One region of the Kyrpidia sp. genome, then DNA from elsewhere that is predicted to be linked to it. Evidence: riboswitches for the same ligand, from Rfam matches in the RefSeq annotation. Region 1 holds a riboswitch; each other region holds the start of a gene.
What was found. Region 1 has a riboswitch for S-adenosylmethionine ahead of metX (homoserine O-acetyltransferase MetX). Riboswitches for the same ligand answer to the same signal wherever they lie in the genome.
Positions count from the first base shown of each region.

Region 2: it holds a riboswitch for S-adenosylmethionine, as region 1 does, so the genes downstream of both, K6T64_RS03250 (trans-sulfuration enzyme family protein) here and metX (homoserine O-acetyltransferase MetX) in region 1, are expected to answer to the same signal.
Region 3: it holds a riboswitch for S-adenosylmethionine, as region 1 does, so the genes downstream of both, K6T64_RS08875 (methionine ABC transporter ATP-binding protein) here and metX (homoserine O-acetyltransferase MetX) in region 1, are expected to answer to the same signal.

Region 1 covers NZ_JAILZZ010000009.1:26,530-33,680, forward strand. Annotated here, with positions in the region: gene acs (acetate--CoA ligase) at 1-723, shown strand, start outside; gene K6T64_RS05505 (acetate uptake transporter) at 804-1,433, shown strand; lysine riboswitch at 1,614-1,795, shown strand; gene K6T64_RS05510 (aspartate kinase) at 1,923-3,170, shown strand; gene K6T64_RS05515 (DUF190 domain-containing protein) at 3,187-3,522, opposite strand; SAM riboswitch class I at 3,738-3,848, shown strand; gene metX (homoserine O-acetyltransferase MetX) at 3,899-5,050, shown strand; gene K6T64_RS05525 (succinate dehydrogenase cytochrome b558 subunit) at 5,387-6,001, shown strand; gene sdhA (succinate dehydrogenase flavoprotein subunit) at 6,015-7,151, shown strand, end outside.
Region 2 covers NZ_JAILZZ010000004.1:99,222-106,372, reverse strand. Annotated here, with positions in the region: gene K6T64_RS03260 (hypothetical protein) at 1-698, shown strand, start outside; gene K6T64_RS03255 (hypothetical protein) at 695-1,387, shown strand; gene K6T64_RS03250 (trans-sulfuration enzyme family protein) at 1,479-2,660, opposite strand; SAM riboswitch class I at 2,761-2,870, opposite strand; gene K6T64_RS03245 (lipase family alpha/beta hydrolase) at 2,930-4,105, opposite strand; gene K6T64_RS03240 (MurR/RpiR family transcriptional regulator) at 4,414-5,223, shown strand; gene K6T64_RS03235 (hypothetical protein) at 5,267-5,521, shown strand; gene acsA (acetate--CoA ligase) at 5,731-7,151, shown strand, end outside.
Region 3 covers NZ_JAILZZ010000020.1:6,826-13,976, forward strand. Annotated here, with positions in the region: gene K6T64_RS08860 (sensor histidine kinase) at 1-254, shown strand, start outside; gene K6T64_RS08865 (response regulator) at 334-996, shown strand; gene K6T64_RS08870 (universal stress protein) at 1,039-2,685, opposite strand; SAM riboswitch class I at 2,932-3,054, shown strand; gene K6T64_RS08875 (methionine ABC transporter ATP-binding protein) at 3,115-4,143, shown strand; gene K6T64_RS08880 (methionine ABC transporter permease) at 4,121-4,774, shown strand; gene K6T64_RS08885 (MetQ/NlpA family ABC transporter substrate-binding protein) at 4,814-5,677, shown strand; gene K6T64_RS08890 (hypothetical protein) at 5,817-5,972, opposite strand; gene K6T64_RS08895 (hypothetical protein) at 6,111-6,593, shown strand; gene K6T64_RS08900 (hypothetical protein) at 6,925-7,080, opposite strand.

The sequences.
Region 1 (7,151 bases):
ATCGTCGACACCTGGTGGCAGACTGAGACGGGTTGCGCCGTCATCGCTCCCCTGCCGGGGCTGACGGCGACGAAGCCGGGTTCCGCCACATTGCCCTTGCCGGGTTTTGAGGCGGATGTGGTGGACGAAGACGGGAACCCGGTGGAGCCGGGCCGGGGAGGTTACCTGGTACTCAAACGGCCATGGCCCTCCATGCTGCGCACGATCTGGGGAGATGACGAGCGGTTCCGAAACACCTATTTTGGGAAATTCGACGGTATTTACTTGTCCGGGGACGGCGCCCACAAGGACGAAGATGGATATGTCTGGGTTCTCGGTCGAATGGATGATGTGATCAACGTATCCGGGCACCGAATTGGGACCATGGAGGCGGAAAGCGCCCTAGTGGATCATCCCGCAGTGGCCGAGGCGGCGGTGATCGGAAGGGCTCATGAGATCAAGGGGCAGGCCATTACCGCCTTTGTAACGTTGAAAGAAGGGGTAGAATCCGATCCCGCCTTGGTCGATGAGCTGAAACAACATGTCGTCGAAAAGATCGGGGCACTGGCCCGGCCCGAGGAGATCGTGTTTGCGCCGGAGTTGCCGAAAACCCGCAGTGGCAAGATCATGCGGCGCCTTCTTCGGGATGTGGCCGAGGGCCGCGTATTGGGGGACACCACAACCTTGGCGGATCCCGGGGTCATGGAAGACTTGAAAGCGCGCTACGCAGAAAAAGAAGAGTAATATATTCAAGCCACAGCGGGGACACCGCCGCGACCGGTGAGATCGCGGCTGGTCACAGATGACAGAGGGGGTATGATGCTATGGCGAGCGAAGTGAAGATCACGGGGATTTCGGACCCGGGGCCGCTGGGGCTGGCGGCTTTTGCCCTGACCACTTTTGTGCTCAGTTCCATCAATGCCGGGCTATTCCCGGAAGCGGTACTCGGGACGTTTCTCCCCTTGGCGTTGTTTTATGGGGGACTGGCGCAATTGTTGGCCGGCATGTGGGAGTTTCGGACGGGCAACACCTTTGGAGCGACAGCCTTTTCTTCCTACGGGGCTTTTTGGATGTCCCTGGGGACCTTTGTCTACCTACAGTTAAAAGGGGTGCTGGATTTTAAGGTCGACGCAGGTGTCGCATTGGGACTTTTCCTTCTCGCCTGGACGATTTTCACGTTTTATATGTGGATCGGGTCTTTTCGAACCAACAAGGCGCTCATCACCGTGTTTACGCTCTTGTTCCTCACCTTTGTCCTGCTGACCGTCGGCGCTTTCGGTTCTGTGGGGGCAACCCATGTCGGCGGATGGCTGGGGATTCTGACGGCGGTGGTTGCCTGGTACACCTCCGCGGCGGGAGTCATCAACAGCACCTTCGGCCGGACGGTTTTGTCGGTGGGGGCAAAACCTCCTGGGCGGCAGGTTTCCCCGGGTTCCCCCGCGGCCAGCGCCTGACGGGCTGCCGCCCGGCCGCCCATGGGGTGAAGGGGAGATGAATCGACGATCGCCCGGGAGAATCGGGCGGGTCTGGGGACCGGTTTGGCGGGACCCGGGCCCGCCTTTTCAAGCCTATACACAATCCGGGAATCTATGATATACTTTGTGGCGAACTCAATGACGCACTCTCGATGCCCGAACGGGGGTAGAGGCGCGAGGTCCAAGAGTACCGGCGGGGAGGCGAAGGGGCCGACGATCCGCCCGGGAAAGGGGATTTCGCCGAAGCGTCGGCGGCGGCCCTCAAGGCGCCGGCGCTGGGCCCGGATCGAAAAGGTCCGGGACTGTCACAAGGGGTTCCCTTGTGGAGTGCTACTGCGTGGGAGAGAGGTTGCGATTCCGTGTGAGTATGAACAGCGGTAGATCGGGCCTGTCTACGGCTGTTTTTTTGTGTCTGTTCCGCCGCCGGCCGCCGGCGGGGCCGGCGCACGCGGCGAGGAGGAGAGAAATGTGGCGCGAATCGTGATGAAGTTCGGGGGCAGTTCCGTGGCGACGGCGGAGCGCATGGTAAAGGTGGCGCAAAGGGTTGCGAAAACCAGGGCCGAAGGTCATCAGGTGGCGGTGGTGGTCTCGGCGATGGGCGATACCACCGATGATCTCATCGCCCTGGCCAAGCAGGTGAATGAGCGGCCGCCAGCCCGGGAGTTGGACATGCTCCTGAGCACCGGGGAGCAGGTGTCCATCGCCGTGTTGACCATGGCTCTCCAAGGGCTCGGCGTACCGGCGACGTCTTTGACCGGAGGCCAGGCCGGGTTCCGGGTAGAGCAGGTATTCGGGAAGGCTCGGATCTTGGAGGTGAGGCCCGATCGTGTCGACGCCCTGCTTCGCGACGGCCATGTTGCTGTGGTGGCAGGTTTTCAGGGCGTGACCGACGATGGGGAGATCGCCACGTTGGGCCGGGGCGGCTCGGACACCACCGCCGTGGCCCTGGCGGCCGCTTTGAAGGCGGATGTCTGTGAGATCTACACGGACGTGGACGGCGTGTACACGACAGATCCCCGTATTGTCAAGGAAGCCGCCAAGATCCCGGAAATCTCCTATGACGAGATGCTGGAGTTGGCGAACCTCGGCGCGGTGGTGCTGCACCCCCGGGCAGTGGAATATGCCAAATTGTATCGGGTGCCTTTGGTGGTGCGCTCCAGTTTTCATGACGGACCCGGGACATGGGTGAAGGAGGATGCGAACGTGGAACAAGGACAGGTGGTCCGGGGCATTGCTCATGATCTCAACGTCGCCAAGGTGTCGCTGGTGGGGGTCCCCAATCGGCGGGATAGTCTAGGTAGAGTTTTTCACGCCCTGGCGGAGGAAAACGTGAACGTGGACATTATCGTTCAGAGCATCGTGCATAACGATGTCCATGATATTTCCTTTACTGTCTGTCGGGACGACCTTCCTGTGACCCTTCGGGTATTGGAAGATCTGCGGGTGGAGCTGGGAGCTGGAGAGATTGTGGCGGAAGAAGAATTGGCAAAGATCTCCATCGTCGGCGCAGGCATGATTAGCAACCCCGGCGTGGCGGCCCGGATGTTCGACGCGCTGATTGAAGCGGGGCTGTCCATCCGGATGGTCAGCACCTCGGAGATCAAAGTGTCTTGTGTCGTCGACGCCAGGGATGTCAAACGAGCGGTACAAGTGTTGCACCAGACCTTCGAATTGTCCGCCTCAGCTGAAGAGAAGGTCAATCCGGTCAAAGCATAAGTCGATGCGGCCCTCGTTAGCGGGGGCCGCTCCAGGTGATTTGCTCCACGCGCTCGATGGTCAAAAACCCCTGAAAGGACAGGTGGTCTAAGGCGTTCAGATAGCGCCGGATCACCGATTCCTCATCCACGAATTCAACAATGAGCGGCAAAGCCGATTCGGTTTCAAAATAACGCCAGCTCCTCTGCACGCCGCTACGGCCGAATCCTTCCAAGCCACGGTATAGCGTGGCGCCTGCCAGGCCTGTGGAACGGGCCAACTCCATCAATACCCGGGCCGTCGGACGACCGTGAATCCGGTCGCGTTCCGTGCAGTAGATCCGAAGCCGGAGGCGGGATTCGGCATCCCACATGGCGGGTCCCTCCAGCTGCCCCGCGGGGCGCAGATGTCGATGGTAATGTATGTCGGCCAAGGCCGGACATTGACGGCTGGCGCCCAGGGCTGTCAGCGGATCGCTTGGTTACGGGAGATTTTCTCCGGGGCTTCTCCGCCAGGTTGACAGGCGATTTTGACCCGTGGTACACTCAACCTCAAAGCTTACAAACAACAATTGAATCGTTCGGAGAACTCTTATCGAGAGTGGTGGAGGGACTGGCCCGATGAAACCCGGCAACCACCGCCAGAAGGCGGAGAGGTGCCAATTCCTGCAGGACCTGGGTGGATCCTGAGAGATAAGAGGTGGACACTGCCCTTGCAAGCCCCCTCTTCTCGCAGAGGGGGCTTTTCAGTTGTGGCGTGTCAGGAAGGGAGTGAGGGCGATGGGTCATGCCTTCGGGGTCAAAGGTGTGGTAAAAGTCGGACCCGTAACCCTGGACAGCGGGCGGGTCCTGGACGAGGTGGACATCGCCTACGAAGCTTATGGAGACCCGGAGAACGCCCGGGATCGAACGATCCTGGTGTGTCACGCTCTGACCGGAGACGCGCACGCCGGGAATTTGGACGGGCAGCCCGGATGGTGGGACGGGCTGATCGGTCCGGGACGAGTCCTGGATACGGATCGTTTTTATATCGTCTGTTCGAATGTGCTCGGGGGGTGTGCGGGGTCGACGGGGCCGGCGTCCCCGGGTCCGGATGGGCGCCCGTGGGGTCTGCGATTCCCTCCCATTACCATCCGGGACATGGTGGAAGCCCAGAGGTTGTGGCTGGAGAAGCTTGGCATCACTCATCTCTACGCGGTGATCGGGGGTTCCATGGGCGGGATGCAGGCCTTGGAATGGGCGGTGACCTACCCCGACCGGGTTGAGCGGTGTATTCCCATCGCCACCAGTGCTCGACTGTCTGCCATGGCGATTGCGTACAACGACGTCATGCGCTTGGCGATCATGAATGACCCGGCGTGGAACGGCGGGGATTACTATAATGGGGAAAAACCTGCGGCGGGTTTGGCCCTCGCCCGGATGGTGGGCATGATCACCTATCGCGGGCCCCAGTTGTATAACGCCCGGTTTGGCCGGAGCGTGGTAGGGCGGGAAGAAGAGGACGGGCCGGTGGATTTTGAGGCGAGATTTCAAGTGGAAAGTTATCTTCGATACCAAGGTGAAAAACTGGTGCGGCGGTTTGACGCCAATTCGTACCTATACTTGATCAAGGCTATGGACTTACATGATATCGGCCGGGGCCGGGGCGGGGTGGCCGCCGCCTATGCCCGGACGGAGGCGGAATTTCTCTGCATCGGGATCGATTCGGATATCTTGTATCCCGCTGCGGAACAGATCGAAATCGCCGAAGGACTTGCGGCGACCGGTAAAAGGGTGGAGTATCGCGAGATTCGCTCGGTGTACGGTCACGACGCATTTTTAGTGGAATTTCAACAGATGTCTGCGGCCCTCAGCGAGTTCCTGAACCCGGCGGCACGATCGGTATATGCCCCGGAGGGGTGAACCAGGTGCACGTCCCGACCGGGCGCCCCCGTCCCCATCCGGGGGCTTTCGTTTCTGTACAACGTCTCGTGCTGGGGTGTTGTATCCGCAACGCAATATGAAAAACGTGAATTCCCTGACCTGTATCCACAGATGATCCCCTCCTGTTCGCCTTCGTGGACGGCCTCGTTTCCTTGACATGCCCACCGGGAAACTTTAAAATTTCTTTGTACGTTGAGCCGCGGCGACGACGTTTCGGGCATGCTATCGATATGGGTTCGGGGTGAGCGGGCAATCACCTAGGATTGCCTTCCTTTTATGCTGTTTTGAGGCCAACAGAAGGAGGAACGATTTGCGGTGTCACAGGACAAGAGGGAGTTTATTTTTCGGCGGCTACATACCTTGGCGGGTGTGGTGCCGGTGGGTCTCTTCCTGATTGAGCATTTGTTCACAAATGCCAGCGCCATTAACGGCCCCCAGGCGTTTAACGACGCTGTCGCCTTTATTCAGAATCTCCCGTTTCTGACGTTGATTGAGTTTATCTTCATTTTTATCCCCCTCTTGTACCACGGGGTGTACGGATTGTATGTGGCCTTTACCTCCGGGTACAACGTGGGACGCTACGGCTGGTTTCGGAATTGGATGTTCGTCCTCCAGCGCGTAACCGGAGTGATCACCTTCATTTTTATTGTTTTCCACCTCTGGACAACGCGGTTCAGCGGGAATGCCCCCAGCTTTGACCTCGTCCATCGCATTGTCGCCAATCCAGTGACCTTCTGGTTCATGGTGATCGGTGTGGTCGCCGCGGTATTTCACCTCAGTAATGGCTTGTGGTCGTTTTGCATTCACTGGGGCATCACGGTGGGGCCGCGTTCCCAACGGGTTTTCGCTTACGTGTTCGGAGTCTTTTTCCTCGTTTTGAGCTATGTCGGCATCAGCGCACTAGTCGCATTCACCCACGGGGCGGCGTGAGGAGGAATCGGGCATGGGTCAGCAGAAAGTGATCGTCGTCGGCGGCGGCTTGGCCGGTCTTATGACCACGATTAAAGTGGCGGAAGCGGGCGTGCCGGTGGACTTGTTTTCCCTGGTCCCCGTCAAGCGTTCCCATTCGGTGTGCGCCCAGGGAGGCATCAACGGGGCGGTGAACACCAAAGGCGAGGGCGACTCCCCCTGGGAACATTTTGACGACACGGTTTATGGAGGCGATTTTCTCGCCAATCAGCCTCCGGTCTTGAAGATGTGCGAGGCGGCCCCCGGGATTATTTACCTCATGGACCGGATGGGGGTCATGTTCAATCGAACACCGGAAGGGTTGCTCGACTTCAGGCGGTTTGGCGGAACGAAACATCACCGCACGGCTTTTGCGGGAGCCACCACAGGCCAGCAACTGCTTTACGCTTTGGACGAACAGGTGCGGCGCTTCGAAGCGGCGGGCTTGGTGCAGAAGTATGAGGGCTGGGAATTTCTCCAGGCGGTCATCGACGATGAGGGCGTATGTCGGGGGATCATAGCCCAGGATTTGCGCTCCATGGAGATCCACGCTTTTCGCAGCGACGCCGTGGTGATGGCGACCGGGGGGCTTGGGCTGATCTTCGGCAAGAGCACCAATTCGATCATCAATACGGGTTCTGCGGGATCGGCGCTGTACCAGCAAGGCGTGTATTTTGCAAACGGGGAGTTTGTGCAGGTGCATCCCACGGCGATTCCGGGGGACGACAAGCTGCGCCTAATGTCCGAGTCGGCCCGGGGCGAAGGCGGCCGGGTGTGGACTTACAAGGACGGGAAACCGTGGTATTTTCTCGAGGAAAAATACCCGGCCTACGGCAATCTCGTACCCCGGGATATCGCCACCCGGGAGATCTTTCACGTGTGTGTGGACCTGGGGCTCGGGATCAACGGGGAAAATATGGTCTATCTCGATGTATCCCACATCCCGGCGGATGTCCTCAACGTGAAACTGGGTGGGATCCTGGAGATCTATGAAAAATTCGTAGGGGACGATCCCCGGAAGGTTCCGATGCGGATTTTCCCGGCGGTGCATTATTCTATGGGTGGTTTGTGGGTGGATTATGACCAGATGACCAATATCCCCGGTCTTTTTGCCGCTGGCGAAGCGGAGTAC
Region 2 (7,151 bases), on a different contig from region 1:
GAGAGATGGTTTTTTCGGGCGGCCACCTGGACGGTGTGTCATTGTTTGGTGGCACGATCATTCAGGTTGAGGCGGCCCAAGGCGGTACATCAGTCATTTGCAGCCCTTCGAACAGCGTGGAGGCACGGCGCTTTGCGGCGGAGCTGGACCTGGCGAGAAGCTACGTGCAGCCCTGGCTGAACCCGCCGACAGACCGGGTGCTCAGGGTGGTCTATCTTCCGGTCCCACCTTTGGGCGCGGTGGGGGATCTTCCTTTGTGGCCCGCAGTGCTGAGCGGGGACAGTTTTCTTACCGGAGAAACCCATTATCACAACCTTGACGAATACCGGTTGGCGGAGGTGGTGTCGGCCTGGCTATACGGAATTCCGGACGTCCAGCATGGATTCTGGAGTGATCCGGCGGGGGAAGGGCCCGGGCGGGATTCCGTGACCCGGGACATTGGCCGGGCGTTGGTGTACGTCGTTTTACGAGAGGGGGTTGGGTTGCCCTCGGGGAAGTCGCTTGCCGCTGTGGGGGGGTTGAACGATGTCGTGCGGCAGCCCATCGATCAGGCCCTGGCTGCCGGGCAGAGCGAGAAGGTGCGCCAAGTGTTGAAGGGGTTCTATGACCGGGTGTTCCGGGGGGCGACTGCTCCTAACGCGAATCTGCCGGCGATTTCCGTGCAGCAATGGCAGGAAGCGTGGAGGGGAACGCCATGACTCTGTGGCTGCGGGAATGGCGGTCCCTGCGATCGGCCATGGCGGCGGTGATCGCGGGGTATGTGATGTTGGTGCTTCTGTCCTTGATCGTGGCGGACAGGCCGAGGAACGTATTCTACTATAATGAAATGGGATCCGTGCTCCTGGCGATCATGGCGAGTGGGACATTGTTCCAACGGGAACTGTCCGGCAGCCAAATGGAATTGTTCGCCGCCTATCCGGCCTCTTTGGCGGGGATGGTAGTGAGGAAGGGGGTTTGGGCCCTCGGAGTGGTCCTCGTGTTTCATCCCATGTGGACCCTTGTGTACCTTTGGAAATTCCCGGGGATGATTGCATACGTATCCATTCCTTGGGCGGGAGTCGGGCCGGGGGCGCCGGTGTCGGAGATTGATCTGCTGGCCGTGGCTGTGCCGGGGTATCTGGCGGCTATTGGGATCACTATCGCGGTGATGGTGGCCGCCAAGCGGGTGCACATTGGCCTTCTGGCTGGTTTCGGTTTCTGGCTGTGGCAAAGCCTTCAAGGGCCCGGCCTAGGAAGCGTGAGTTTGTTCACGCCGTATCTGCCGCAAAATACTTCACTTTTGGCGAATCGGTTGGTTTGGGCGGGGATCGGGATGGTTTGCGTCGTTGTTGCGGCCGGCCTGGCGGAACGAAGAGAGCGGTGGATCGGCGTCGACTCGCCCGAATAGGTCCTCGGAAGGGGCGGCCCCTGGGCCGCTTCCGCGCGGGAAGAGTGTCAGCATGCCCCCTATGGGCGCCTTCTTCCAAGGAGGACCAGCGTTAGCACGTCACCTTGCGCGCACTTTCCTCCACCTGGGCGCTGGCCGCAAGCGCGAGGGCCTGGTCCAAATCCTGGATCAGGTCTTCGACGTGTTCAAGGCCTACAGACAGCCTCAGAAGAGAGTCCGTGACGCCGAGGCGCTGTCGTACATCTGGGGGAACGTCGGCATGGGTCTGGACCGCCGGGTAGGTGATCAGCGATTCGGTGCCGCCGAGGCTTTCTGCAAAGGTGATCACCCGCAGGTGCGCGAGGATCGGGGACACCCACTTGTTGTTCGCCACTTCAAAAGCAATCATCCCACCCCACCCGCTGGCCTGTGCCCGATGCACGGCGTGGCCGGGATGGTCCGGGAGTCCGGGGTAATACACCCGGGATACCCGAGGATGTGCCTTCAGCCACTCGGCCAGGGCTCGGGCATTGCCTTCATGCCGGTCCATGCGCACGTGGAGAGTTTTTATCCCCCGCAACAGCAGCCAAGCGTCCTGAGGACCTAACACCGCGCCAATGGAATTTTGAATAAAAGCCAGGGAATCCGCCAACGCCTCCGACTTTACGACTATTGTGCCGGCCAAGACATCGTTGTGTCCGCCGAGATACTTGGTGGCCGACTCGACCACGATGTCCGCCCCCAGTTCCAGGGGCCGTTGCAGGTACGGAGTCATAAAGGTGTTGTCGACAATGAGCCAGGCTCCGCGTTCGTGGGCAAGCCGTGCCAATCCCCGAAGGTCGGCGATTTTGAGGGTGGGATTGGTCGGAGTTTCGACGAACAGCGCCCGGGTGTGGGGGCGGATTTGCTTGGCCACGGCCTGCAGGTCGGAGGTGTTCACATAGGTGGTTTCCAGACCCAGTGGGCGAAATAGCCGTTCGAATAAACGGTAGGTGCCGCCGTATAGATCGTCCGAGAGCACGAGATGATCTCCTGGGCGAAACAGGCGGCCGATGGCGTCGATGGCCGCCATGCCGGAAGCGAAGGCAAACCCCCGGCATCCCCCGTGCAAGGCGGCGATCGTTTCCTCCAAGGCCAGGCGGGTCGGATTCGAGGTTCGGGTATAGTCGAAACCGGTGGAAGAACCGAGGCCGGGATGAGCGTACGTGGTGGCGTGGTGGATGGGTAAAGAAATCGCTCCGGTGACGGGATCTCGGCGGGTTCCCGCCTGGGAACATCGCGTGTCAATGCGCATGCCTAACCCTCCTGTAATTCCGGTGGAAACCCGTTCCAGAATGGCAAAACCCACTCCTGAGGGGAGTGGGTCGTCAACAAAAGCCGATCCTCCGGCACTCCTCTCATCTCTCAGGCCGCTCACGCGGCCTGCAGGAATTGGCACCTCTCCGGACATTCCGGTGGTTGCCGGGCTTCATCGGGCCAGTCCCTCCGCCACTCTGGATAAGAGTTCACCGATTCAATTGTTGAGTACACCATATCATGGAACGATCTTTTTGTCGAGAGCGTTCAGCGCCGCAGGGCGGAGTTGTCATATTCAAAAATCGCCAGGCGGTTCAACAAGTCCTGTAAAGGATCGGCCGCAGGCCGCAGGGGTGACGCGTTCGGCCGGGAGGCTTCCCGGGCGGCGATGGTCGTCAGGGTGCCGGGCGGCTGATTCGTTTCAGAAGGCCCTGCCGGAGCGGGCAGATGCAGGATATCTGCCAGAATCGGTTGGAGGCGGTTCCAACGGACGTAGCCGTTGTGGTCGGCGCTGACCTGAATGGTGGTCCCGCCGAAGGGATATTGTTGGGCCGGGGTGGGCACGGCGCCGTCATTGGCGGGATATCCCAAAGCCGACAAGGCGGCATAGCCCGCCCGGAGAAAAGGGCTGCTGATCGTATCGGCTGACGGGATGCTCCCCACCACAGACACCACCCGGAGAGCGCGAAGGGCGGGGTTCTCGCTATGTAAAGCGGTCACTTCCTGCCGCACCTTGGCCGGAGTAAGGCTGCGGTCCGCCGCCGCGCCGAATAACGTTGCGGGAATCGGCGAATCCGGGGGCAACTGGACCACGCGGTTCAAAAGGTTTGCCAGAGGGCTCCCGCCCCAGGGGGTGCCGAGGCTGATCAGAGCCGCGGCGTTCAGCGGCCGGTAGTCGCCCAAGGCCACGTACGCATCAAGGCCCCCCATGCTGTGGCCGATGAGGACCAAGCGGCCATCGATGCCCGGGACTTGCTGGCGAAGAACGCTGAGTTGGCCCGCCAACAAATGGCCATTGGCAATAAAATCCGCATCAGGGTCCAACTTCACCGTGGCCACGTTATAACCCGCCGCATAGGCTTCGCGGTATACGTCTGTAAATACCGACGCATCTTCATAAATCCCGTTGATAAACAGGAGAAATGGACGATTCTCATCGTGGATGTGGTAAAATACGGTGCCGATGGGATTCCGGCGGACCGCGTCCACCGTGAATTGATCGGGACTTACATCGATCAAGCGAATGTGGTGTGTGATCTTTGGTGTCAAAGAGCCGACCTCGCCCCCGACGGTAATCGGGACGCCGGGGTTCTCAGCGGCCAAGGGCTCCCCATTGGTGATCGCCGGATGGGTATAGGAATAAGCGAACGCTTGGCTCATCCCCATGGCGGCAAAAGCGACGGTCACGCTCAGGATCTGGCGAAGCTGTTTACGGGTGTCCAACTCTTCGTCACTCCCTCGATCCGGAAGAATTCCGCGTTGTTGTGTCTCCGGAGAGCTTCGGCACAGCCGTGCGCGGAGATTCAGTGAACCGCCGGATCATGGGTTCCGGAGCATCTGCGCGAAGCCGAAGAGGGCATGGTCGATCGGCTGTTCATCGCTCGTGTCATGTCCATCCTATCACAGACCCCGGTGCTCATGAAACGGGGAGAAAAAATTTTGGCGCGGAAATATAGGGCCAAGGGCTTCCGCGGAGGGCCATTGATGTCAGTGGTGGTGGGCCAGGGAATGTTGATTGAATACTTCGTCAAATGTCCTACGACAAGCTTTCGCCCGCTCAACAAAAAGTGGCGGAATATTTGCTCCAAAACATGGAAAAGGCCTCGTATGAAACGGCGGTACAAATCGCCCGGGGGGCGGGGGTCAGTGAGGCCACTGTGGTGCGCCTGGCCTACGCGTTGGGGTACAACAGTTTCTCGGAGGTGCAGCGGCACCTGAGGCAACAAGTGTTGAAGGGGGGGCGATCCCGGGCTCCGGGGCAAACTGTCCAGGCTGACACGAATCCGCTAGACCATGTGTTGGCCCGGGACGCCGCAGTGATCCAGGGGCTGCGAGAAACCCTCGTCAGGGAGGATGTGGACCGGGCTGTGGGTCGGATCATTGAGGCCGACCAGGTGCTCGTGGTGGGATTCCGGGGTTCCTACGCGGCGGCCCAGTGGTTTTTTTATACCCTTGGCATGATGAGAGAAGGGGTTTCGTTAATTCCGTCCGATGGCGGCAACCTGGCGGGAATGCTGAGCCTTACCGAGCGGTCGGCAGTCGTGGGCATTTCATTCCCCCGTTATGCAGCCGAAACCCTCCGTCTGGTCGGTCGATTGAAGGAGCAAGGGTCGTCGATCATCGCGATCACGGATAAACGCTGGTCTCCTCTCGGCCGTTTAGCCGATATCGTCCTGGCGGTGGAGGCGAACTACGAAGCGGGCACTCTATCCCCCGCCGGCGTCATGAGCCTGCTCAACCTGTTGGTGGCTGGCGTGGGGGACCGGGACCCGGAGCGGGTGCGGTTGCGGATGCAGCGTTTGGAAGAGCTGTATTCCGGATATGGCATCATGGTGGAGTGAGACCTCATTCAGGGGAATGTGGCTGCAAAGGAAGGAGATCAACATGAAACCGGAGAAAATCGTGTTGCGAAAGATGCGAATGGCGTTGAAATTTCCGTTTCAAACCAGCTTTGGGACTCAGGTCGACCGGGACTTTGTCATCGTCGAGTTGCACGCCGGGGATCACGTGGGATACGGGGAGTGCACCGTCGCTACAAAGCCTTTGTACAATGAAGAGACGCCCGAAACGGCTCGGATCGACCAGGTTCCGTTGCGGACGGCTTTGGTGGCAGAAATGCTGAAGGTTTTGGCAGCGTAATGAATAGATCCCAGCGGGCGGGAGTTTCCCCGCCGCTTTTGTCATGGGGTGGGTTGGAAAGATAAAGCGGACGTAAACCGTTTTGGAACACTTTTGTTATCGAACAAACACGGGTTCCGGAAGGATTTTTTCGGGCGGCGTCGTAAAATGTTTGTTGATGGAGCTATTTTCTATATGAATACAAAATATACAGAATTGGGGGTCGACAGATGGATTTGACGAATGCAGTACCCGGGCGACCGGACGGGCAACTCCAAGATTACGAGGCCGCCCGGCAGGTGTCATGGGACGAAGAAGCGAAACAGTTCACTTGGTGGAAGACTGGCCGGGTCAATGCCGCGTTTGAGGCGGTGGACAGGCACGTAGAAGAGGGACGCGGCGATGCGCCGGCGATTTTATATTACGATGGGGTCCGGGATGAAACCTGGAGTTTTCGCCGGTTGCGGGATGATGCGGCCCAATTCGGGGATGCACTGCGGCGACTTGGGATCGGTCGGGGAGACCGGGTGTTTTTGTTCATGCCCAAGGGTCCAGAACTGGCTGTTGCACTACTCGGAATTATCCGCATCGGAGCGGTGGCCGGGCCGCTATTCGAAGCGTTCATGGAGACAGCGGTACAGGACCGGCTGGCAGACAGCGGTGCTGTTGCGGTGGTGACGACGCCGACCTTGCGCCCCCGCATCCCGAGGGAACGGCTTCCCGAGCTGCGCCACGTGATCCTGGTGGGGGCAGAGGCGTCGGATGCTGAGGCGGGAGAATGGTCCTATACCGAACTCATGAAGGAAGCCTCCGCCGACTCGCCTGTAGAATGGGTGGATCGGGAGTCGCCCATGCTTCTTCATTATACGTCCGGATCCACCGGTAAACCCAAAGGGGTCGTCCATGTGCACAACCTGATGATTCACCAGTACCGGGTTGGGCGGTGGGTTTTGGATCTGCGCCCCGACGATATTTATTGGTGTACCGCGGACCCGGGGTGGATCACCGGAACGTCCGCTGGTCTGTTCGCGCCTTGGCTTCACGGTGTCCCGGTGGTCATTCGGGGCGGGCGATTCCAACAGGAGGGTTGGTACGAGACTGTCGAAAAATTCGGCGTCACGGTCTGGTTCAGTGCCCCCACGGCATTCCGCATGTTGATGGCCGGCGGCGATGAGTTGCCAAAACGCTATAACTTGTCATCGCTCCGGCACGTTCTCAGTGCCGGGGAGCCGTTAAATCCGGAAGTATTTCGCTGGGGACTGCGCGCCCTGGGAAATCGCATCCACGACAACTGGTGGATGACGGAAACGGGTTGCACGATGATCACGAACTACCCAGCTCTGCCGATCAAGCCCGGTTCCATGGGTCGGCCCCTGCCGGGGATCGAGGCGGCCATTTTGGACGATCAAGGCCGGGTTCTCGGTCCAAACCAGCTGGGGAACTTGGCCATTCGCGCCGGGTGGCCGGGCATGATGCGGGCCATCTGGAATAATGAAGAGAAGTACAAGCAGTATTTTCCTTTCGAGGGTTGGTATATCAGCGGGGATTCCGCCTATCGGGACGAAGACGGATACTTCTGGTTCCAGGGCCGGGTGGACGATGTCATCAATACCTCCGGGGAGAGGGTTGGCCCCTTTGAAGTGGAAAGCAA
Region 3 (7,151 bases), on a different contig from region 1:
ACCGTCAGCAATTTAGCGTCATCATCGAAGATAACGGGTGCGGAATCCCCGAGGACGTCCTTCATCGTTTCAATCAGGGATGGGCGGATCATGAGAATGCCGGTCGTCACTTTGGCCTGAAGGCCATGCGGGAGCGAGCCCAATCCCTGGGTGGAATCTTGACCATTTCCCGCCGGAACCCGACGGGGACCCGGGTTGAGCTGCATTGGTTCCAGGACATATCCCATGAAGACGCTGTCAAGCAAGCCGGTTAATCGGGGCCGCTGTGGCGCCGATGCCGGCCCGGGGATCAGGATCCCGTCCCGAGACGCCAGAGGAAGAGGGGAACGAAAGATGCCGGTGAGTGTGCTCCTTGTCGACGATCACGCTCTGTTTCGCCGGGGGGTGAGAACAATCCTCGAAACTGCCGAAGATCTTTCGGTGGTCGGAGAAGCTTCAAACGGAAAACAAGCGGTGGAACTTTATGCCGAACTGCATCCCGACCTCGTCCTGATGGACATTCGTATGCCGGTGATGGGCGGACTGGAGGCCGTGCGGAGGCTGCGAGCCATGGACCCCCAGGTGCGCATCTTGATCCTCACCGTTTCCGAGGAGGACGACGATCTTTTTGAAGCCATCCGAGCGGGAGCCAACGGATACCTGTTGAAAAACGTCGATCCCGACGAATTGATCTCCAGCATCCAGAAAGTCGCGGCGGGGGAAGCGGTGATCCCGGGTCTGCTCGCCGCCCGGATCATGGCAGAACTCCACAAGGAAGCTACCCCTGAGGAAGTCCTTGACCCCTTGACAGGCCGGGAACTCCAAGTCCTGGGATATTTGAGCACCGGGGCCTCCAACCGGGAGATTGCTAAACAGTTGTTCATCAGTGAACACACCGTGCGCAATCATATCCAGAACATCCTCAGCAAACTCCATCTGACGAATCGCGTCCAGGCTGCCGCTTACGCCATTCGCCAGGGCATCCGCCCACCGGACACTCCCCCCTCAGACGAGTAGCGGGGGCAGACTCAAAACGTCCGCCCCCGCGCCCTCGTGGGATTAGCGAACCACCAACACCGAATGTTTGGCCCGATTTAACACACCGTGGCTCACACTGCCAAGAAGAACCCGGTCAATAGCACCCCGGCCGTGGGTCCCCACCACAATGAGATCGACGTTCTCCTCGTCCGCAACATCACAAATCGCCGTTGCCGGATGTCCGACCAGATGCTTGAAGCGCACCCGATCCTTGTAGTCTTTAAAAGTGTTCATCACGGTCTCTTCAATCTGCTTCGCCCAGGACTCTTCGTACTGGGACAAATTGGCCAAGAGGTCCGGAGTGGCTTCATAGTAGTAGGGCACTGTCTGGGACACGTAGAGGACCGTCACCTCTGCCTCCGTCCACTTCGACAAGATATCCGCCACCATCTGTTCCGCTTTCTTAGACGCCTCAGAACCGTCCGTGGCAAACAAAACCTTTTTCATCTCTGACACCTCGCTCGACAGATGATAGAAGTGTTCCTGATCCCGGCTGGCTGGCTCAGGATCGTGAGACACCCTTTTCATGGCCGCCCGACACACCGGCCCGTCCAAACGGCCGGCTAGCTCCTCGGCGTGCAGGAGGCGCGCCAACCGCCTCTTGACCCCGGCTCCTTCCTTCCCCTGAAGGGCCATTTCTTGGTCAACGAGAAATTCAGCCACCTGAAGGATTCGAGAAGGCAGACTCAGCATCTCGCCGGCGAGGCCTCCAGGGTACCCGGTGCCATCGATCCGCTCATGATGCTGGCCGGTCCATATCGCCGGACCCTCCAGGCCGGGTATTTGCTGCAAAAAAGCCTGGGTGTAATAGGAGTGAAGCCGCTCGCGCTCCTCCTGCACATCGCCGCCAAACGTCCCTCCTGGGTTCCCCACCAGCCATCCCACATCGTGGTAATAAGCAGCAATATTGAGGGAATAGAGGTCCCGCTCCGACAGCCCCATCTCTTCCCCCAAGCTCATCGCCCAACCTGCCACCCGCTCCGCGTGATTCGGAGTCCCCCGCAAGACGCCGGCCAACCGTCCAAACATTCTCGCCAGCTTGACCGCATCTTCTGACGACATCGGAGCGTCCCCGGCAGGCCGTTTTGACAACAACACAAAAGGAGAATACGGACCAAACGCATCTAGGACAACTTCTGGGTGCCCAAGCAGTTCTTCAAAAACTCGGACCACATCCGGATCGAAAACCTCACCAGCCCGCTGCCCGATTGCGCGAACCCGGGCCAGTCGCTCGGCCAAAGGGACATCCATCGGCGCCCGGTCCATTACCTGGGCCGCCTCGCGTGCCACCCGCACAATCCTCGCTCCCAATGAAATCTCACGACCGCGGAGCCCAAAAGGCACACCCGAACCGTCCCAGTTTTCCCAACTTTGCCCAACAAACACTTCTGTCCACGGGTCCAAGTCCAGAGACCGAACCCATTGTGCGGAGGCCACCGGTACGAAGGTTGGATCCCGCCGCTTGAAATCCCCGGACGGACCGACGAGAGCGCCGACGTCATGCAACAATCCGGCAAAATATAACGTTCGTGCCTCCCGGAGGCCCAAGCCTGCCCCGAGCCCGATCTTCGCCGCGAGATACGCCACCCGCCGGGACCTTCCAACCCTTGCCCCGGACATCAAGTCAAAAATGGAGGACAGAGGGTTCAATGCATCGAACCATTTCATGTGCAACCATTCCCGTTCCCCTAGGAGGTCCACTGCAAATTATTCTTAGTAACCGTCTACAGTCTACCCCATCGGCCACCACCGAGAAAGGTTGACACCGACCAGTTTGCCCTGGTGAACCTGAGCTAACGGATGTAGTCCAAATGAACTATTTCCCCCTCCCTCTTGACGCCGCCATCGCCATTCATTACACTGAGATTCGAACTTGTCCTTATCGTATCAAAGAAATGCAGAGATTACTACAACCTCTTATCGAGAGCAGGCGGAGGGACTGGCCCGATGAAGCCCGGCAACCAACACCGCGCTTGACCATAGCGGGGTGTCAGGTGCTAAATCCTGCGAAGCCCATGGCGCTTCGGGAGATGAGAGGGCCGGTTCAGGGGCCCTTTCGCGACGCGAAAGGGATTTTTTGTGCTAGGAGATTGATCGATGATTGAACTTGACGGAGTATCCAAAGATTTTACGATCGGCGGCCGTGCCGTGCGCGTCCTGGACGGCATCGACTTAAACATTCCAAAGGGCACGATCTACGGGATCATCGGTCACAGCGGGGCGGGGAAAAGCACGTTGGTAAGGTGCATCAACCTCCTGGAACGCCCTACTTCCGGCCGGGTCACGGTAAACGGCAAGGATTTGACAAATCTGGACCCCCGGAAGTTGCAAACCGAGAGACAAAAGATAGGCATGGTGTTTCAACATTTTAATTTGCTGTCCTCTCGCACGGCGGCGGAAAACATCGAGTTCCCGCTAGAGCTGGCGGGCTGGCCAAAAGAACGTCGCCGCCGCCGGGTGGAAGAGCTTCTCCGGCTGGTGGGGTTGTGGGAGCTCCGGGATCAATACCCATCCAAACTGAGCGGCGGCCAGAAACAACGAGTGGGGATCGCCCGGGCCCTTGCCCCTCAGCCGGAAGTGCTCCTGTGCGATGAGGCCACTTCTGCCCTGGATCCCCAAACCACCGATTCGATCCTGGAACTGCTCGCCAGCATCAACCGGTCCCTGGGCCTCACAATGGTGGTCATCACCCACGAGATGCACGTCGTCACCGCGATTTGCGACCGCGTGGCCGTGCTGCACCAAGGGCGCATTGTGGAGGAAGGACGTGTGGTGGACGTGTTTCTCCGGCCGAAACATCCAGTCACCACCGAATTCGTCCGGCAAATGGGCGGTGCCGATACCGATGACCTCCCCGGGGTGCCGCAAGACGAACAGTTGTTGCGGTGTCTCTTTGTGGGAGATTCTGCTTTGCGGCCCGTTTTTTCTGAGGTGACGGAAGAAACCGGGGTACATGTGCGAATTCTTCAGGGATCTGTGGACCGGATGAAAACCATTCCCTACGGTCGGTTCATCGTGGCCCTTGTGGGGCCCGAGGAGGCGAAGCAGAGAGCCATACGAATCCTCCAGGATCGGGGGGCATGGGTGAAGGAGGTGAATTCAGGTGGATCCGGGGCTATGGGGTGAAATCGGACAAGCATCCCTCGATACGGTCTACATGATTGGACTGTCGGTATTGTTCTCGGTCCTGCTGGGTGGGCCCGTGGGGATTTTTCTCGTCGTCGCGGGACCTGGACACCTCAAACCGATGCCCGGTTTGTACCGGATCGTAGGGGCGGTGGTGAATATCGTTCGTTCGATACCATTCATCATCCTGCTCATCCTTATGATCCCGTTCACCCGGCTGCTGGTGGGCACATCCATCGGCGTCACCGCCGCCATCCCGCCCCTGGTGGCCTCGGCGGCCCCATTTTTCGCCCGGCTCGTGGAGACTTCCCTGCGGGAAGTCGACCGGGGAGTCATCGAGGCGGCCCAGGCTATGGGAGCCCGCACCGGCCAGATCATCTGGAAGGTCCTCCTTCCCGAAGCCCGGCCAGGGCTCTTGGCGGGCATCACCATTACCGCCGTGAACCTCATCGGCTACTCGGCTATGGCCGGCGCCATCGGCGGCGGAGGGCTCGGGGACCTGGCGGTCCGATACGGATATCAGCGGTTCGACACCGGTGTCATGCTGCTGACCACCGCCCTCCTCGTCGTTTTTGTCCAGTTTCTGCAATGGGGCGGAGATCGCCTGGTCCTTCGTTTCACCCGCCGTTAGATCATAAGGTCTGTATCCAAACAAAGGGGGTCTTTCACCGTGAAAAAGTTGAAAAGAGCTTTGCCGTTTCTGACCGTCGCCTTGGCCCTAGCCTTAACCGCGTGCGGATCTTCCGGAACATCGGGTTCACCCAGCGACACCGGCCAACAGGGGGGCGGGGAAAAAGTTATCAAAGTTGGAGCGACGGCCGTCCCCCACGCCGAGATTTTGGAACATGTCAAGCCAACATTGGCCAAGGAAGGGATTAAGCTAGAAGTCGTGACCTTTTCAGATTACGCCCAGCTCAACCCGCAATTGGTGGACAAACAGCTAGACGCCAATTATTTTCAACACATTCCTTATCTCGACAATTTCAACCAGCAAAAAGGAACGGACTTGCAGTGGATCGCCAAAGTCCACATTGAACCCATGGGGATTTATTCCAAGAAAATCAAATCTGTGGACGACTTGAAAAGCCAGGGGGGGACGGTGGCCATTCCCAACGACGCCACAAACGGCGGCCGGGCCTTGGCATTATTGGCTAAGGCGGGAGTCATTCAACTGAAACCAGGAGCCGGGGTCACGGCCACCGTTCGAGACATTGTACAAAAGCCGGGCAATTTAACCATCCGGGAGTTGGATGCGGCCATGCTCCCCCGGGCTTTGGACGACGTCACGGCAGCGGTCATCAACACCAACTACGCCCTACAGGCCAACCTCAATCCCACCAAAGACGCCATCTTTTTGGAGAGCGCCGATTCGCCGTACGCGAACGTCCTCGTGGTCCGCAAAGGGGATGAAAAGAGACCGGAGTTGGTCAAGCTGGCCCAAGCCCTCACTTCAGACGACGTAAAACAGTTTATCGAACAAAAGTATCATGGGGCTGTGGTCCCAGCCCCCGCCTTGGCTCCTGCGTTACAGTAGGCGGTTAACGATTCCTTTACGCCTTTGTATGGCTGTTCAAAACTCCTCTTGATCTTGGGCGGACGGTAGAGAGCAAACAGGCCGCCTGGGACCCGCGCCCCGAAAGGGGATCGCGTCCCAGGCGGCCGCCGCCCGACCTTCACCGTGGATCGTCGTAACAAATCAGAATCACTTCTTTCCCCAGCTCTGAGGAAAGCTTGGCCTCAAAAGTTTGCAACTCCTCCAACACATGAGGCGGAAGCTGCGAGAATCGATAATCCCGGCGATCGACCGATTGTTCTGTGCGCGGCTTCACGGCTATCCCCCTCCATAAAACGCGGTCACACACCTAGCTTAACCCGCACATTGACGAGCTAATCCAGGGAGTCAACAGATGCCCGGTTTGCATAGGCTACAGTGCCGACATGAAACGCAGGAAAGGAGTGGCCCCACCATGGAACCCTTGCCTCAACACCCCCACGTGGAACATGTCGTCTTTACCCGGGTACTGGACCATCTGACGGCGAGCGAATATGCTCTCGCCGTGCTCTGCTCCGTCAGTCGACAGATGAAACTTTTCGCCGTGACGAAGGACCTGCCGGGTTTCGATGAGTTTTATCGGGAGATTTATGAGAGTTCCTATCACCGGATCACGGCGAAAGGAAGCGTCCGCCGCATCTTAGCCGGAGATCACCACGCCACCGTCGTCGCCATTGCCGTTCACAGCATGCACAAAGCGGCAGAACACGACCGCCTGGCCGGGGAAGCCGTCCAGCGCATGGCTGCAGCGGAAGCGAAAGAAGACGCCCGGCGGTGGATCACTTCTGTTCGCGCTTGGCACGAGCGAACCGCGACCGAGTTGCAGGTGGCCGTGACCCGAACCCGGGAATCGGTGGGTGAAGCGTTCTGGACATCCGCCCTTCAGCTCGATGATTGATGTTCAAACAGGACCCGAAGAACCAATTCCGCTGTGGCCACATTGGTGACTAAGGGCACATTGTAACATCGCACACCCGGAGCAGAGCGGTGATGTCCGGTTCATGAGTCTGTGCCGTTAAGGGGCTATCAGTGCCACCCGTAGCACGACATTTCCCCCTTTTCCTCGTCGCGTCCCACCCGGGAAACCGTCGACGGAGAGAGGTCTCTGTGCGAACCAGTGTATCATAACCGAGGGAATTGTCGTACGTGAAAAACGCCATGGGATCCCCACGGCGTTTCCTGTGTCAACGACGATCGAGGCGGAGAAACCCCGCTTCAGCCCGGTACCTTCATCCACCCGTCGTTTGTTGTAAGTCTTCCAACATATCCTGCAGTTCCATCCGACGAATCAGAATCCTGACCCGCTCGGCCCGATCCGCCCACATCCACTGATCGAGCAGAGACTCCTTCTCTCGTTCCAATTCCTTGATGCGGTCCTGTTCCACGCGGATTCACCTCCTGGCATCCAATATGCCCCGCAACCCAGAGGTTCATCCTTAGGAAACCCGCGCTTTTG